Regions from separate parts of the Streptomyces sp. NPDC015032 genome, predicted to be linked through region 4. Evidence: riboswitches for the same ligand, from Rfam matches in the RefSeq annotation. Region 4 holds a riboswitch; each other region holds the start of a gene.

Region 1 (3,826 bases), on a different contig from region 4:
GTGCGGCCGGACCGGGCGGGTGGTCGAGGCCGTCATCCGCGGCGGCGGCGGGCCTGCACGACTGCGGCGATGCCGAGGAGGAGAACGGCGCCGACCCCGACGAGCGCCCCGGCGGAGGGACCGCCGCCGGAGCCGCCGGAGTCGTCCGGGCCGGCCGCGGACTCGGCCGGGGACGCGGACGCGGAGGCGGCCGGCGTCCCGTGCCCGGTGCCCGAGACCTGTTCGCCGCAGCCCGAGCCCGGATAGCCGGATATGGCACAGAGCAGCGCGTCGCTGTTGTAACGCAGCGGCTTGGCCACCGAGGCGAGTGCCTCCGCGGTGCTCGCGTCCGGGGCGACCCGCGCGCACGCGGTACGCGGCGCGGGAGGAGTCTCCCCGGCCGGCGCGTCCGCCGCCGTGCCCGGGTCGATGACCAGCGCGACCCGCTTGCTGCCGTCCTCGGCCGGGGTGTCCGCGCAGATCTCCGCGAACCCGGGGGAGCGGCGCGGCTTCGCCGAGTCCTGCGAGTCCTCGCTCACGGAGAAACGGAAGCCCTGTACCGCTCCGTCGTCCGGCCGGGCCAGGGACGGTCCCTCGGTGGCGTACGTCCAGTCGGTGCCGGAGCCCTCCCAGAACGACCAGTACCGGTACCCGTCCGCCCGGGCCGTCCCCGCGCCGAGCACGGTCAGGACGGCCCCCAGGACCACCAGGAGGACCGTGGCTCTTCCCGTCCGCCTCACAGCTGCTGGTTCTTCCGGCGACCGCTGATCAGGAAGCCTGCGCCCGCGCCGACGACGAGACCGATGCCGATGTACCACCACACGCCGCCGATCACGTCGTCGCCGCTGTGGACCTGGTCCTTCTCCGTGGCCACGTACCCGGTGTCGGCGGACGGGACGGGCGTCGTGATGGCCGCGGGTGCGGGACCGGACGCGTTCAGCCGGTCGACCAGGTTGACGCCGCCGAAGTCGCGGGCGTCGGAGCCGGTCGCGTGGGCGGCCAGGATCAGCTGCGCGTAGGCGGCGGGACCGCTCTGTTCGGCCCAGGCGCCGGAATTCTTCTTCAGCCAGGTCACGGCCTTGGCGGCCTTGTCCTGGTGGCCCGCGGCGGACAGCGCGACGACCGCGTCCGCGGTGTTGCCGAAGTCGGGCTGCGGGGTGGAGTCGTCGGCTCCGGGCATCGGCGGCAGGTCGAGATGGCCGCTGGTGGCGAGCGCGTCCGCGAGGTAGTGGGCGCCGTTCTGGGCGGCCTGCTCGGGTGTGAGCCCCGGCCCCGGGTGGCAGGTCGGCTCCTTGGCCGAGGGGTTGTTCCCGACGGCCAGGGCCTTGCCCATCGTGCCGAGCACGGCGGCCGCGGTGGCGTCCGCGTTGGCGGCGAGCTTCCCGGCCTTGTCGGGCTGGTAGGCGAAAGCGCCCCCGTCCTTGTCACCGCACGGGATCGACAGCTTCAGCAGCGGGGCGTAGGGGGTCTTGCCGCCGTGGGTCGTGATGTCCCCGAGCCGCTGGCCCTGCCGGGCGAGGGCGCCGATCACCAGCGAGGTGGAGTTGGCGTCACTGGGCGCGCCCGGGGCGTAGCCCCAGCCGCCGTCCTCGTTCTGCACGGACTTCAGCCAGCGGACCGAGTTGTTCACGGTGTCCCGGTGCCCGTCCACCTCGACGAACGCCTGGACGGCCGCCGCGGTGGCGTTGGTGTCCAGCACGGTCTTCGCGGTGCACGGCTGGGAGACGTCGGGCCGGTACGCGGCGTAGGCACCGTTGGAGCACTGCTGGGAGATCAGCCAGTCCACCGACTTCGTGGCGGGCGTGACGCCCTCGACCCGCTGGGCGAGGAAGGCGAGCGACTGCCGCCAGACACCGTCGTAGGTGGGGTCCTTCGTGCCGTACAGCCCCGACGGCAGTGCCGCGGACGGCGAGGGCGACGGGGACGGCGCTGCGACCGCGACCGGGGCAGCGGCCGCACAGAGCACGGTGGCGGTGGCGGCGAGCGTTGCTGCTCTGCGGCGTACGGTCATGGCGGGCGGGGCCTCTCCTGCGGGGGATCAGGGCACAGGCACGCTCAGGCACCAGGCTCCGGCCCCGTATTCCTCGACGGTGCCGACCACCGGGGGCCCGGTGGCGGGAGCCGGTCACGACCGCGGACAGGGCATTCCGGCTCACCGTCGCGGACGACGGCTCACGGCTGCGTGGTCAGCGCCGGATTTGCACCGGCTTCCCCCTGAACGGGCATGATGACGACCCGCCCACTGTACCGGGCGGGGAGGGCCGGGCTCCGGGCCGGTGGCCGCAGCGGGCCCCGTCGTGGGGTGGTCACACCGCGATGTACGTCACCGGGTCGCTCCCCGCCACGGCCTCCGCGCGCCCCAGCTTCACCAGCCGCCGCAGATGCGCCTCGGCCTCCGAGACGGCGATGTTCCGCGAGCCGTGCGGGATCCGGTCCCACGGCCGGTTCCACTCCATCCGCTCGGCCAGCTCCCACGGGGTCAGGGCGGTGACCAGCAGCCCGAGCAGCCCGGTCAGCCGCTCCTCGTGATGGGCCAGGAGTTCCCGTACGCGCCCCGCGGCGTCCGCGAACGCGTACTGATGGGCGGGCAGCACCTCCGCGGCCCCGAGCCTGCCGATGCGCTCCAGCGAGTCGAGGTAGTCGCCGAGAGGATCGGTGACCGCGGCGTCGTCCGGGTCCCCGTACAGGCCGATGTGCGGGCTGATCCCCGGCAGCAGATGATCCCCGGAGAAGAGCCGGCCCCGGCCGGGCAGATTCCCCGGATGCCGCTCCTCCAGATGCAGACAGACATGGCCGGGCGTGTGCCCCGGTGTCCAGATGGCCCGCAGCGCGCGCCCCGCCAGACCGAGGAGCTCCCCCGGAACGATCTCCCGGTCCGGCAGCGCGGCCCGCTGTCCGGGCAGGAGGCGTGCCCGGCCCCGCTCGGCCGCGGCGGCCCGCAACGGCGCGAGATGCTCCTCGGGCGCACCGACCGCGGTGAGCTTCGCCGCGAGATACGACAGCCAGGTGCCCGGCCGGGACTCACGGGTCCGGCGCACGATCGCGGCGTCCGCCGCATGCATGGCGATCCAGGCCCCGGATGCCTCGCGCACCTGCCCGGAGAGGCCGTGGTGGTCGGGATGATGGTGGGTGACGACCACGCCGTGGATGTCACCGATCCCCGTACCGACGGCGGCGAGCCCGGCGGTGAGCGTGTCCCACGCCTCCGGATCGTCCCAGCCCGTGTCGATCAGGACCGGCCCGCGATCGGTGTCGAGGACGTGCACCAGGGTGTGGCCGAGCGGATTGTCCGGGATGGGGACCTTGATGCTGTGCACGCCCCCGCCGTGGTCGGTCACCTGCGTCATGGGCTGCCCTCTCTCTCCGAGGCATGGCCGGTGTACCGGACGCACGGGTGTGCGGTGCACCGCACCCACTGTAACGAGAACTTGTTCCAGTAGTAGCCCCGGTCGGCCATCTGCTCGGCGTCGACAGGCTCTCAGCTTGGCGTTCAGTGTCGAAACGCCAAGCTGAGGTGCGGCACGGGCGCCTCCCGTCCCGCCGTCCCGGCCATGGCCCGCGTGCGCCGTTCACGCGGCACGCTGGCCACGGTTCATGGGTCAGCGCGCGTGACCGGGGTGCGGGACCGGAGGGCCGGCCGGCGCGGATCCGCCGCTGCTCACACCGCGTCCGCGGCGGGCCGGTGCCACACCAGTCGCGGGGTGCGTGCGTTCTGGCCGGTCCCCTCCGTCGGGGGGTGCAGCGTTAATCGGTCCCCCGCTATCTCCCATCGGCGCTCCTGCGTGGCGCCGACCCAGGGGCGCAACGACGCCACCTTCAGATGGTGGACGACCCGGTCGCCCGCCAC
Region 2 (3,826 bases), on a different contig from region 4:
AAACGCAGGGTTACAAAGAGAGCGAACTGCATAGTTACGACTACAGCGAGATGACGAAAAGCGGTAAGGATAATCCCGGAATCGACGTCATCGCCGAGGACTTCTCCAAAGAAGCTAACAGAATTGCAAAAACATCACCGGATGGGAAGGTTGATGTCGTAGCCCACTCGATGGGAGGTCTCGTCGCACGCGCCTACATCAAGAAGTTAGGCGGAGTGGACAAGGTGAAGCATTTCGTATCCATGGGAAGCCCCCACCACGGCACAATCGTGGCCGATGTGGGGACTGGAGCATCCGACGTTGCCCGGATTGCAGCTTTCTTATGGAGGAACAATGGACTGGTAGGGCGCGCAGCAGAACTTGCCAAGAAGTGTGATCAGCAGTGCCGGGACATGGCAAGCGGGTCAAGCTTTTTGCGGTCTCTCAACTCGGGTGACGAGGCACCGCAGGGGATTGACGGGTACCCCCGATACACAACCTTCCGCTCAAATGTAGACGACGAGCCGGCAATCCACACGAACTCCAGAAACGGAGGACTGCCTCAGATCGGCCTGTGTGACGGTGTCGTATTCGGAATTACCGCACAGGGGAGCTGGGCATACGAAGGGAATGGTCCGAATGTACGGGGTGGAAAGACTTCTACCCTCCGGGGGGCGGATAACGTGGTCACGACATGCCTGTCGCATGACGGCTACTATAGCGATCCATGGACGCAAGAAAAAGCCCTGGACGCGCTCACCGAAACCACCAACGGGGAAAAAGACAAGCATGCGCCCAAGATGCGAAACAGGACGGAGTGCAACGAACTATCTCGGACCAATAGTGGCGATAACTGGGTTCAAGCATGGCTGCAGTCCTGCCTGGAAGTCAGCCCCGAAAAAGAGGTTACCCCGGTCCTCCGGATCCGCGGATGCGGGCACTATCGGCAGCCTTTCGGAATCACCTTTTGGTATTACACACCGCAAGGGTACGGAGATAACGTGCAATGCGTTATGACTCGCCAAGATCTCTCGCTCAGCCGAAAGGAAAGCAAGAATAGGAATGAGCCTGGCAGCCATGAGGCGGCCTTCGCCACCCGAGCCGGCGAGGTCAGAGTTGCCAATCTCTCCCTCCAGGGGGCAGGAAATTATCAACTCTACAGCGCGAACCGGTACAATCCCCACAGCGCTCCTCAAGTGAGCGTGAAAATCCAGACGTGGAATGATCGTGACAACTATGCGGCCCTGAATCCCCCTGTCGAGGGGCCGAGCGTAACAGTCCGCTAACCTCGCTGTTCCGCTTGAGCGGCGTCCGGGTCTTGGGCGGGAACACGAAAGTGCCTTCCGAGTTGGGACGATGAACCTTGCCGAGGGGGTTCTGTCGGTCCAAGCGGAGGGCACTTTCTGCATGCAGGTAACGGTTCCCGTCCCAAGCACGTCTCCACCGACGGTTCGGGGGTGATCGGGCACACGGGCGCACGTTTGCCGGCAGATCTTGCCGATGCCACTAATGTGACCACCGCCTGCTCCACTGCGCTCAGGCCGCTGCGACCGCGTGGCACCGGGCACGATCCAGGTCGGCGCCGGGGCCGCCGAACCGACCGGCATGGTCCCCTCCGCCTGCGGATCTCGGCGACCTGGCCCTGGAGACATGCCGCGCGATCGCGGATCAAGAGCGCCCCCGAAAGCATTACAGGGAGGGCGGAACGCAGGGCGCGTCGTCAGTACCGCGCGCCGGCGCAGCCAACCTCACGCAGGAGCCTCACCGTTGCTCCGGTGCACGGTGGAGGCGGGGTTGCCGGGCAGGTCCCGTGTCACATGTCACGTTCCGGGATGTGAAGAGCGGTGCCCCGGGAACAGCCCAGCCTCTAGTCTGGCCGGTGCAACTGGTTCGCCCTGTCCGCCAGGCAGGCGCGTCGTAAGAGGGAACCCGGTGGGAATCCGGGACTGCCCCGCAGCGGTGAGTGGGAACAACCGCCGTCATACGCACTGGATCCGGGCCTCGGATCTGGGAAGCGACGGCCAGTAGGTGTCCGCCTCGGCGGACGTGCCCTCGAGTCCGAAGACCTGCCCGTTGTCCGCACGTGACCGATCGCGTGCGGATATCCCGGTGACCTCGTGGGCGGGTCGGCGTACATACCAGACGGACGAGCACCCCCGAGGTGCGACCGATCCGTCCGGTTCGTCACCCTTCGCGCCCGTGTCCCGTCTCCGGGATCTCAAGGAGTCATCTCGCGAAGGAGATTTCCGTGACAGCGAAGCCCGCAGCCGCGGCAGCACGGGCCACCGTGTACGGCTACCCCCGCCAGGGCCCGAACCGGGAACTGAAGAAGGCCGTCGAGGGATACTGGAAGGGCCGGGTCATCGCCGACGCCCTCCGCGAAACGGCGGCCGGTCTGCGCCGGTCCAACTGGCAGCAGCTGGCGGATGCCGGTGTCCACGAGGTGCCCACCGGCGACTTCTCTTATTACGACCATGTCCTGGACACCAGTGTCATGGTCGGCGCCGTCCCCCGGCGGCATCGTGAGACGGTCAGCGCCGACGCACTCGACGGCTACTTCGCGATGGCCCGCGGCACCCAGGATGTGGCGCCGCTGGAGATGACCAAGTGGTTCGACACCAACTACCACTACCTCGTCCCCGAGCTCGGCCCGGACACCGTCTTCACCGCCGACTCCGTCAAGCAGGTCACCGAGCTGAAGGAAGCCCTCGCGCTCGGACACACCGCCCGTCCTGTGCTGGTCGGCCCCGTCACCTACCTCCTGCTCGCCAAACCCGCCCCCGGGGTGGCGGCCGGCTTCGAACCGCTCACCCTGCTGGACCGGCTGCTGCCGGTCTACGCGGAGGTACTCGCCGATCTGCGTGCGGCCGGCGCGGAATGGGTCCAACTCGACGAGCCCGCGCTGGTCCAGGACCGCTCCCCGGCCGAGCTGGACGCCGCTGCCCGCGCCTACCGTGGACTCGGCGATCTGACCGACCGGCCCAGGCTGCTCGTGGCCTCCTACTTCGACCGGCTCGGCGAGGCGCTCCCCGTACTGGCGAAGGCCCCGGTGGACGGCTTGGCGCTGGACTTCACCGACGCCGCGGCCGCCAACCTCGAAGACCTCGCCGCCGTCGGCGGGCTGCCCGGCAAACGGCTCGTCGCGGGCGTCGTCAACGGCCGCAATATCTGGATCAACGACTACGAGAAGTCGCTGGCCACCCTCGCCACTCTCCTCGGCCTCGCCGACCGGGTCGACGTGGCCGCCTCCTGCTCCCTGCTGCACGTCCCCCTCGACACAGCGCCCGAAAGGGACATCGACCCTCGGATCCTTCGCTGGCTCGCCTTCGCCGAGCAGAAGACCGCGGAGGTCGTCACGCTGGCGAAGGGACTGGCCCAGGGCACTGGCGCCGTCGCCGCGGAGATCGCCGCCAACCGCGCCGACCTCGCCTCCCGCGCGAACTCCCCGATCACCCACGACCCCGCCGTACGGGCCAGGACCGCGGCCATCACCGACACCGACGGCCGTCGCTCCCAGCCGTACACCCGGCGTGCCGCCGCCCAGCGTGCCCACCTCGGGCTGCCGCTGCTGCCGACGACCACCATCGGCTCGTTCCCGCAGACCGATGAGCTGCGCGCGGCCCGCGCCGACCTGCGCGCGGGCCGGATCGACACGGCCGGTTACGAAGAGCGGATCAAGGCCGAAATCGGCGAGGTCATCTCCTTCCAGGAGAAGACCGGCATCGATGTCCTGGTACACGGCGAGCCCGAACGCAACGACATGGTGCAGTACTTCGCCGAACAGCTCACCGGTTACCTCGCCACTCAGCACGGCTGGGTCCAGTCCTACGGCACCCGCTACGTCCGC
Region 3 (3,826 bases), on a different contig from region 4:
TCAGGTCGAAGCCGGCAGTCGGCTCCTGTACCACTGCGGCCAGGGTCCGTGCCAGCCTGCGTACGGGCAGGGACCAGGCATCGGTTCCATCGATCCGTACCTGTCCGGCGTCCGGGCGCAGGACGCGGTAGACGGCGCGCAGGAGGCTGGACTTGCCGCTGCCGTTGGGGCCGACCAGGCCGATCACCTCGCCGGGGCGGGCGTGCAGTGAGACGTTCCGGACGAGGTGGCGTGCCCCGGCGGTCAGGGTGACGCCGTCTACGGTGAGTTCGGTCGCGCTCATCCCACTCCTGGGTCGGTGTTCCGTCGGGCGTCGCGGCGCATGAGCCAGAGGAAGAAGGGACCACCGCACAGCGCCGTGAGCACCCCGACGGGGATCTCCATGGGCGCGGCGACGGTACGAGCGGCGATGTCGGCCCAGATCAGGAAGACCGCTCCGCCCAGTGCGGCCGTCGGCAGCACACGACGGTGGTCGCCGCCTACGAAGAGACGCACGATGTGCGGCAGCATCAGGCCGACGAAGCCGATTGGTCCGGCCGCCGCGACCAGTACCCCGGTGACGAGGGACAGCATGATGAACATGCGGGTCCGGAACCGGGCCACGTCCAGTCCCATCGTCGTGGCGGCCTCTTCACCCGCCAGCAGCAGGTTCAGGTGCCGTGCCTGCACCAGGAGGACGGCGATGCCGAGCAGCAGGGCCGCGCTGGGCAGCCACAACGTGCCCCAGCTGACGCCGCCGAGGCCGCCGAGGGTCCAGGCGAGCACCGCGCGGGCCTCGTGGCCCCGGCCGGCGGTGAGCAGCAGCAGGTCCATCACCGCGGTGAGCACCGCCGCGGTCGCCACGCCGGACAGCACGAGCCGCACCGAGGTGATGCGTCCGCCGGTGCGGGCAGTCGCGTACACCACCACCAGCGAGCCCAGGGCACCGGCGAACGCGGCGGCCGACATCGGCACCGGCCCGAACACACTCGCGCCGAAGACGATCATCGAGACCGCGCCGAGAGAGGCTCCGGAGGAGACGCCCAAGAGGTACGGCTCGGCAAGCGGGTTGCGGATCAGGGCCTGCATGGCGGTGCCCACCACCGCGAGCCCGGCACCGGTCACGGCCCCGAGCAGCACGCGCGGTGCGCGCACGTCGAGGACGATCGTCTCCCGCGCCCGGGACCAGTCGGGATCCGTCCAGTCGGCGCCCAGGGCATGTGTCACGATGCCCCACACCTGGCCGGGCGGCACGTGTACCGAGCCGATGGACAGGCCGGCCGTGGCGGAGAGCACCAGCAGCAGCGCGAGGACGGCCGACGTGAGCGCGAGGGTGATGCCACCCGGCCGGTTCATGCGGCGCCCGCTCCGAGCCGCCGGCGCGTCGGGGGCGTCGGTCTTCGCGGGCGTCCTTGTCACCGGAAGCTCTCGGGATGCAGGCCGCGGGCCAGGCCGTCGACCGCGTACGCCGACCGGATGCCGACCAGGGTCTCGGTCAGCGGCAGCACCACGAACCGCTTGTTCTTGACGGCGGGGACATCGGCGAGTGCGGGCTGCGAGAGCAGGAACTCCTTCTTCTGCTGGACACTTCCGGAACCCGCGTAGTCGTAGATGGCGATGACCTCCGGCCTGCGGGCCACGACCTGCTCCCAGGAGACATCTCCGAAGACGCCGTCGAGGTCCGCGAAGACGTTCCGGCCGCCGGCCAGCCGGATCAGCTCGCTGCCCAGGCCCTTGCCACCCGCGGTGAAAGCCGTCTTGTCGCCGCTGTCGTACACGAAGACGGACACTTCGGCCTTGCCCTCGACCGCCGTGGTGGCCTTGTCGACGCGTCCCCGGAGATCGGCCACCAGCTTGTCGGCGCGGTCCGGGACGCCGAAGATGCTGCCGACGGTGCGGATCTCGTCGTAGGTGTCGCTCATCGTCACCTGCTTCTTGCCGCAGGATTCGCGGTTGAGGTAGGTGTCGATGCCGGCGTCGGCGAACGCCTTGCGGGAACGGCCCTCGTTCTCCGCGAACGCGCTGCCGTAACCGCCGTAGACGAAGTCCGGCTCCGCGTCGAGGACGGTCTCGAAGGACGGCTCCTTCCTCGCCAGTTCGGGTATCGCCTCGAAGTCCTTCTTCAGCCCGGGCAGGACGTCCGAGTCGGGGAAGGCGGTGCCGGCCATGCGGTCCTTCAGGCCCAGGGCGAGCATCAGTTCCGCCGGATGCTGATGGATGGTGACCGCCCGCGAGGGCGGTCTGACGTACGTCGTCTTCACGCCGCAGTTGTCGATGCTGATCGGGAAGCCCTCGACCGGTGACGCGTCGGCCTTCGGGTCCCCGGCGGATTCGTCGCCCGTGCCACAGCCCGCGATCAGCAGGGTGGTGGACAGGGCGACGACCGCGGCGACGGTGCGCAGGGCACGACGGGGGAGGGCATGGGGGAAACAGGGGCGGCGGGGTATGCCGAAGTACACGTAGAGCCTCCTGGGGAGTCCGCGCTCCTCAAAACGGGCCCGCGACAGGCCAGTGTCCTGACTCCCGGATCGACGCTCCCCCCGCCTTCCCGCGCAGGGCGCAGGGGCATGTCGAAGGGTTGTACTCCCCGGTCACAGTGGCGGGACCGTGCCGGATTCGCACCGGCTTCCTGTCTCCCGTCGCGGCGATGACCTGCCGATATTACGTTTCAACGAGGCTGCCGCACAAAGGGCGCCCATGTGAGTGATCGCACGTCGCCGAACGGGTTCGTCCTTGGGAAGGCGGAGCCGCAGGACGTACAGCGCGATGTGGACCGCTTTCCGCCGGCGAGGCCTCGCGAACGGGCAGCGACCGGTGGCCGGGATGCCCCTGCCCGGCGAGGCGTCCGCGCCTCGCGCGACGATGCCCGATGCAGCCGTTGACCCTACGGTGGTGGCATGGCGGTGATCAGCGGTTGGAGGCGATGGACGCGGCCCCGGATCGGTGTGATGGAAGCACTGGGCCTGGCTGCGCTGTTCCTGTTGTCGGTCGTGGCTTCCTCGGTCGTACCGCACGAGCACACGGTCTCCTTGCGGTGGCCTGCCGTGGTGCTGGCAGGTGTCGGTTGCTCCGCGCTGGTGTGGCGCCGGCAACACCCTTTCGGCGTACTGGTCGTCGCGGTTGGCTGCGGGGTGGCCTTTCAGGTGCTCGGATTCCGCGAGAGCCCTCTGGTGATCAGCCCGGTCCTGGTGTCGGTCTACACCGTGGCCGCACTGACCGACCGGCGTGCCACCTGGACCGCGGCAATATTCGCGGCTTCCGTTCTGGTGGGCGTCGCCGTGCTGTGCGACCCGCACGCATGGCTGGCCCCCGACAACGCGGCGATGCTGGCGTGGACGGCGCTGCCCGCCGCGGTCGGGGACGGGCTGCGCTCACGGCGGGCCTATGTGGCGGCCGTGGAGGAGCGGGCGGAACACGCGGAGCGCACGCGTGAGCAGGAGGCGCAGCAACGGGTGGCGGCCGAACGGGTGCGGATCGCGCGCGAGCTGCACGACATCGTCGCGCACCACATCGCCTTGATCAACGCGCAGGCAGGCGTGGCCGTCCATCTGGTGGAACGGCGGCCGGAACAGATCGTGGCAGCCTTGGAGGACATCCGGGACACCAGTCGGTCCGCGCTGGACGAACTGCGGGTGACCGTGGGGCTGCTGCGGCAGTCCGACGACCCGGTGGCGCCGCGTGACCCGATGCCCGGCCTGGCGCGCGTACCGGCGCTTCTGGCCTCGTTCGAGCGCGCCGGTCTGACCGTGAGCCATACCCGGCGGGGCATCGCCGAACCGCTGGCGCCGACGGTCGACCTGGCCGCGTACCGCATCGTCCAGGAGGCCCTGACGAACGTGCACAAGCA
Region 4 (3,826 bases):
AGGGGCACGGCGCACACCGCGACGCGCAGCACCTCGTCGCCGTACGGCGGCGCGACGACCGATTCGCGTACGGCTCCGCGCAGCGCAGTGCCGTTCTTGAAAGCGGGCCGCAGCCCGTCCTCCTCGTCGATGCCGAGGCCGTGGGCGAAGGGCAGCACCCCGTACGTCTGCCGCCCGGTGATCCCGCGCAGCATTTCCAGGCCCGGCTCCAGCAGCGACACGTCACCCCGGAACTTGTTGACGAGGTACCCAGCGATCAGCGACTGGTCCTCGGCGTCGAGCAGCGCGGTCGTACCGAAGAACGAGGCGAAGACGCCCCCGCGGTCGATGTCGCCGACGACCACGACCGGGAAGCGGGCCGCCCGGGCGATGCCCATGTTCACGATGTCCGTGCGCCGCAGATTGATCTCGGCCGGACTGCCCGCCCCCTCGCAGATCACCGCGTCGTACGTGCCCCGAAGCTGCTCCAGACAGTCCACGACCGTGGAGAGCAGCGCTTCCTGCCGGCCCCCGTGGTAGCCGCGGGCGCTCATCTCGCCCACCGGCCTGCCCATCAGGACGACCTGACTGGAGCGGTCGCCGCCGGGCTTGAGCAGGACCGGGTTCATCAGCGCCGTCGGCTCCACCCGGGCGGCCTGTGCCTGCATGGCCTGGGCGCGGCCGATCTCGGCACCCTCGCGGGTGACGAACGAGTTCAGCGACATGTTCTGCGCCTTGAAGGGCGCCACTTTCACGCCCCGGCGCACGAGCCAGCGGCAGATGCCTGCCGTGACGACGCTCTTGCCCGCGTCCGAGGTGGTTCCGGCGACCAGCAGTCCGCCGCTCATGTCCGTCTCCGTCCTGCGATGCGCGTTCCTGCCCCATGGGTTCCCGCGGCCCGGCGGCCCGCGATCCGCCGTGCGGCGAGGCCCGCGCCCAGCCGTCCCGCCACGCACACGCCGAGGGCCAGCGCGCTCACCCGGCGCGACAGCCGTACCGCGCGTTCGATGTCCTCGGTCTCCACCGTCCGGCCCGTCTCCCCGCCCAGGACGGGACGGTGCTCGACCCGGCCGCCGTATGCGAGGGTCCCGCCGAGCCGTACGCCGAGCGCACCCGCGAACGAGGCCTCCACCGGCCCCGCGTTGGGGCTCGGGTGCTTGGCCGCGTCGGCCCGCCAGGCCCGTACCGCGCCACGTGGCCGCCCGCCGGCGGCCACCGCGAGCAGGGCCGTGAGCCGGGCACCCGGCCAACCCGCGAGGTCGTCGAGACGGGCCGAGGCCCAGCCGTAGCGACGGTGCCTGGCCGACTTGTGGCCGACCATGGCGTCGAGGGTGTTGGCGGCCCGGAAGCCGACGAGCCCGGGCACACCGGCCAGCGCGCCCCACACCAGGGCGCCGACCACGGCGTCCGAGGTGTTCTCGGCCACCGACTCCACCACGGCACGGGCGATCTGCGGCCCGTCGAGGGAGTGCGGGTCCCGCCCGCACAGATGCGGCAGCCGCTCGCGGGCACGCTCGATGTCACCGGCGGCCAGGGCGGCGCCGATGGTCCGGGCCTCACGCCCCAGGGACGTACCGCCGACGACGGACCAGGTGGCGGCCGCGGTCAGCGCGACGGAGGCGGCGGGGCGGCCGCGCACGGCACGGGTGATCAGCGCGGCACCACCCGCGGCGCCTCCGGCGCAGACAAGGGTGTGCAGCGCGCCCCACCCGCGGTGGTCGCGCCACAGACGGCGCTCGACGCCCGCCGCGGCCCGCCCGAAGGCGGCGACCGGATGCCCCCTGCGGGGGTCACCGAGCAGCAGATCGCCGATCAGACCGGCCGTGGCGCCGTACGCGAAGATGCGATCGGCACGCACGGCTCAACCGGCCGACGCGCCTCGGAGGACCTTCGTACAGGCGGCTCTCGACGAGAGCGCCACAGCAACGGACGCACGGCAGCCAGGCATGGCGATATGTCCTCACTCAGGGTCCGCGCCCTGGTTCGACGTGACCGGCGACGAGAGTCTCCTGGCTCCCGGATCCGCAGTTCCCCCGGCCTTCCAGCCCGCTCGCGCGCGCCGTGACTTCCGGTGTGGGGGACTGCTCCCCGGTGACAGTGGCGGGACCGCGCCGGATTCGCACCGGCTTCCTCTGCTGTCGCCGTAATTGGCTCCGGCAGTCCACCACGCTCTGCGATCGCCCGTCAACCTGCCGTTGACCTGCGACGGCGCAGTGTGCTGAGGCCCACACCGGGCCGGGGCACACCACAACGGGCCGGACACACCAGGGGTGTCCGGCCCGACGGGGGAGTGGGCGGGGGAGTGCTCAGGCGACGATCAGATAGATCCCGTACGCGACCGCCGCGGCGCACAGCGCGAAGCAGACGTACGCGCCGGCGCGGGCCAGCAGCAGCGAGCCGCCGGAGCCGCCCTGTGCCGCCGGTTCGGGCTGCTTGGAGAGGCCGACGATGCCCAGGGTGAAGAGGCCCACCAGCGCGACGGTGACGACGAGGGAGACGCCGAAGACGGAGCCGAGGGCTGCCCAGTCGATTTTCATGCTGAAATCCTTAGACGGACGGACGGCCGGGTCCGGGCGGACGGCCTAGACGGTGGCGGGTCGCGCCGGGTCCGGAGTGGTCCCGGCCGGGGCCGGAATGGTGGTCTTGAGGTCCTGGGCCGTCGCCTGCGCCACGGTGGGCGGCGGGATGACGGCGGCGATGGCCGTCGTGACGACGCCCGCGGGCTCGGCGTCGCCGCCCGTCGGTGCGACGTCGCCGTGGCCGACCGGCTTGCGGCGCGACACCAGCCAGATCGTCCCGGAGCCCGCGACCAGCAGCACCGCGACGACGACGACGCCCCAGGTGCCCTGCTTGGTGAGGAGTTCCGCGCCCGCGCCGACCAGGCCCGCGGCCGGCAGGGTCAGGCCCCAGGCGACGAACATCCGGGTGGCGGTGGACCAGCGGACCACGCCGCCCCGGCGGCCGAGGCCCGCGCCCATCACGGCGCCGGAGCAGGACTGGGTGGTGGAGAGGGAGAAGCCGAGGTGCGAGGAGGCCAGGATGACCGTGGCCGCACTGGTCTGGGCGGCGAAGCCCTGCGGCGGCCTGAGATCGGTGAGGCCGCTGCCCATGGTGCGGATGATGCGCCAGCCGCCCAGGTAGGTGCCGAGCGCGATGGCCGTACCGGCGCAGACGATGACCCAGACCGGCGGGTTGGAGCCGGGGTGCAGGACGCCACCGGTGACCAGCGCGAGGGTGATGATGCCCATGGTCTTCTGCGCGTCGTTGGTGCCGTGGGCGAGGGAGACCAGTCCGGCCGAGGCGATCTGACCGGCACGGTAGCCCTTTGCGGTGGCCTTCTCCTGGGCGTCGTTGCGGATCTTCCCGCCGATCCGGTACGTCAGCCGGGTGGCCAGCAGCGCGGCCAGACCTGCGACGATCGGGGCGGCGACCGCGGGGAGCAGCACCTTGGTGACGACGGTGCCGCCGTTGACCGACGACCAGCCCGCCGACATCACCGCCGCGCCGATCAGGCCGCCGAACAGGGCGTGCGAGGAGCTGGACGGCAGTCCGACCAGCCAGGTCAGCAGATTCCACAGGATGGCGCCGACGAGTGCCGCGAAGATGACTTCTGTCCGCAGCCCGTCCTCGTTGATGATCCCGCCGGAGATCGTCTTGGCGACCTCCACGGACAGGAACGCGCCGACGAGGTTGAGAACGGCGGACATGGCCACCGCTGTCTTCGGTTTGAGTGCGCCGGTCGAGATGGTGGTCGCCATCGCGTTGGCGGTGTCGTGGAAACCGTTTGTGAAATCGAACACTAGAGCTGTCACGATCACAATCGCGAGGAGCAGCGTGATGTGTTCCA

What was found. A riboswitch is a leader RNA that binds a small molecule or an ion and turns the genes downstream of it on or off. The one in region 4 is predicted to bind cobalamin.
Region 1: it holds a riboswitch for cobalamin, as region 4 does, so the genes downstream of both, ACF08M_RS36600 (prenyltransferase/squalene oxidase repeat-containing protein) here and ACF08M_RS03225 (cobalamin biosynthesis protein) in region 4, are expected to answer to the same signal.
Region 2: it holds a riboswitch for cobalamin, as region 4 does, so the genes downstream of both, metE (5-methyltetrahydropteroyltriglutamate--homocysteine S-methyltransferase) here and ACF08M_RS03225 (cobalamin biosynthesis protein) in region 4, are expected to answer to the same signal.
Region 3: it holds a riboswitch for cobalamin, as region 4 does, so the genes downstream of both, ACF08M_RS15790 (ABC transporter substrate-binding protein) here and ACF08M_RS03225 (cobalamin biosynthesis protein) in region 4, are expected to answer to the same signal.

The regions. Positions count from the first base shown of each region.
Region 1 covers NZ_JBIBVN010000047.1:44,948-48,773, forward strand. The annotation lists gene ACF08M_RS36590 (energy-coupling factor transporter transmembrane protein EcfT) at 1-36, opposite strand, end outside; gene ACF08M_RS36595 (SCO2322 family protein) at 33-719, opposite strand; gene ACF08M_RS36600 (prenyltransferase/squalene oxidase repeat-containing protein) at 716-1,990, opposite strand; cobalamin riboswitch at 2,098-2,233, opposite strand; gene ACF08M_RS36605 (MBL fold metallo-hydrolase) at 2,286-3,326, opposite strand; gene ACF08M_RS36610 (lipocalin-like domain-containing protein) at 3,638-3,826, opposite strand, start outside.
Region 2 covers NZ_JBIBVN010000017.1:71,601-75,426, reverse strand. The annotation lists gene ACF08M_RS23410 (esterase/lipase family protein) at 1-1,265, shown strand, start outside; cobalamin riboswitch at 1,849-2,068, shown strand; gene metE (5-methyltetrahydropteroyltriglutamate--homocysteine S-methyltransferase) at 2,228-3,826, shown strand, end outside.
Region 3 covers NZ_JBIBVN010000009.1:97,209-101,034, forward strand. The annotation lists gene ACF08M_RS15780 (ABC transporter ATP-binding protein) at 1-283, opposite strand, end outside; gene ACF08M_RS15785 (FecCD family ABC transporter permease) at 280-1,335, opposite strand; gene ACF08M_RS15790 (ABC transporter substrate-binding protein) at 1,395-2,438, opposite strand; cobalamin riboswitch at 2,468-2,650, opposite strand; gene ACF08M_RS15795 (sensor histidine kinase) at 2,877-3,826, shown strand, end outside.
Region 4 covers NZ_JBIBVN010000002.1:63,825-67,650, reverse strand. The annotation lists gene ACF08M_RS03230 (cobyric acid synthase) at 1-827, opposite strand, end outside; gene ACF08M_RS03225 (cobalamin biosynthesis protein) at 824-1,837, opposite strand; cobalamin riboswitch at 1,982-2,113, opposite strand; gene ACF08M_RS03220 (hypothetical protein) at 2,286-2,516, opposite strand; gene ACF08M_RS03215 (anion permease) at 2,562-3,826, opposite strand, start outside.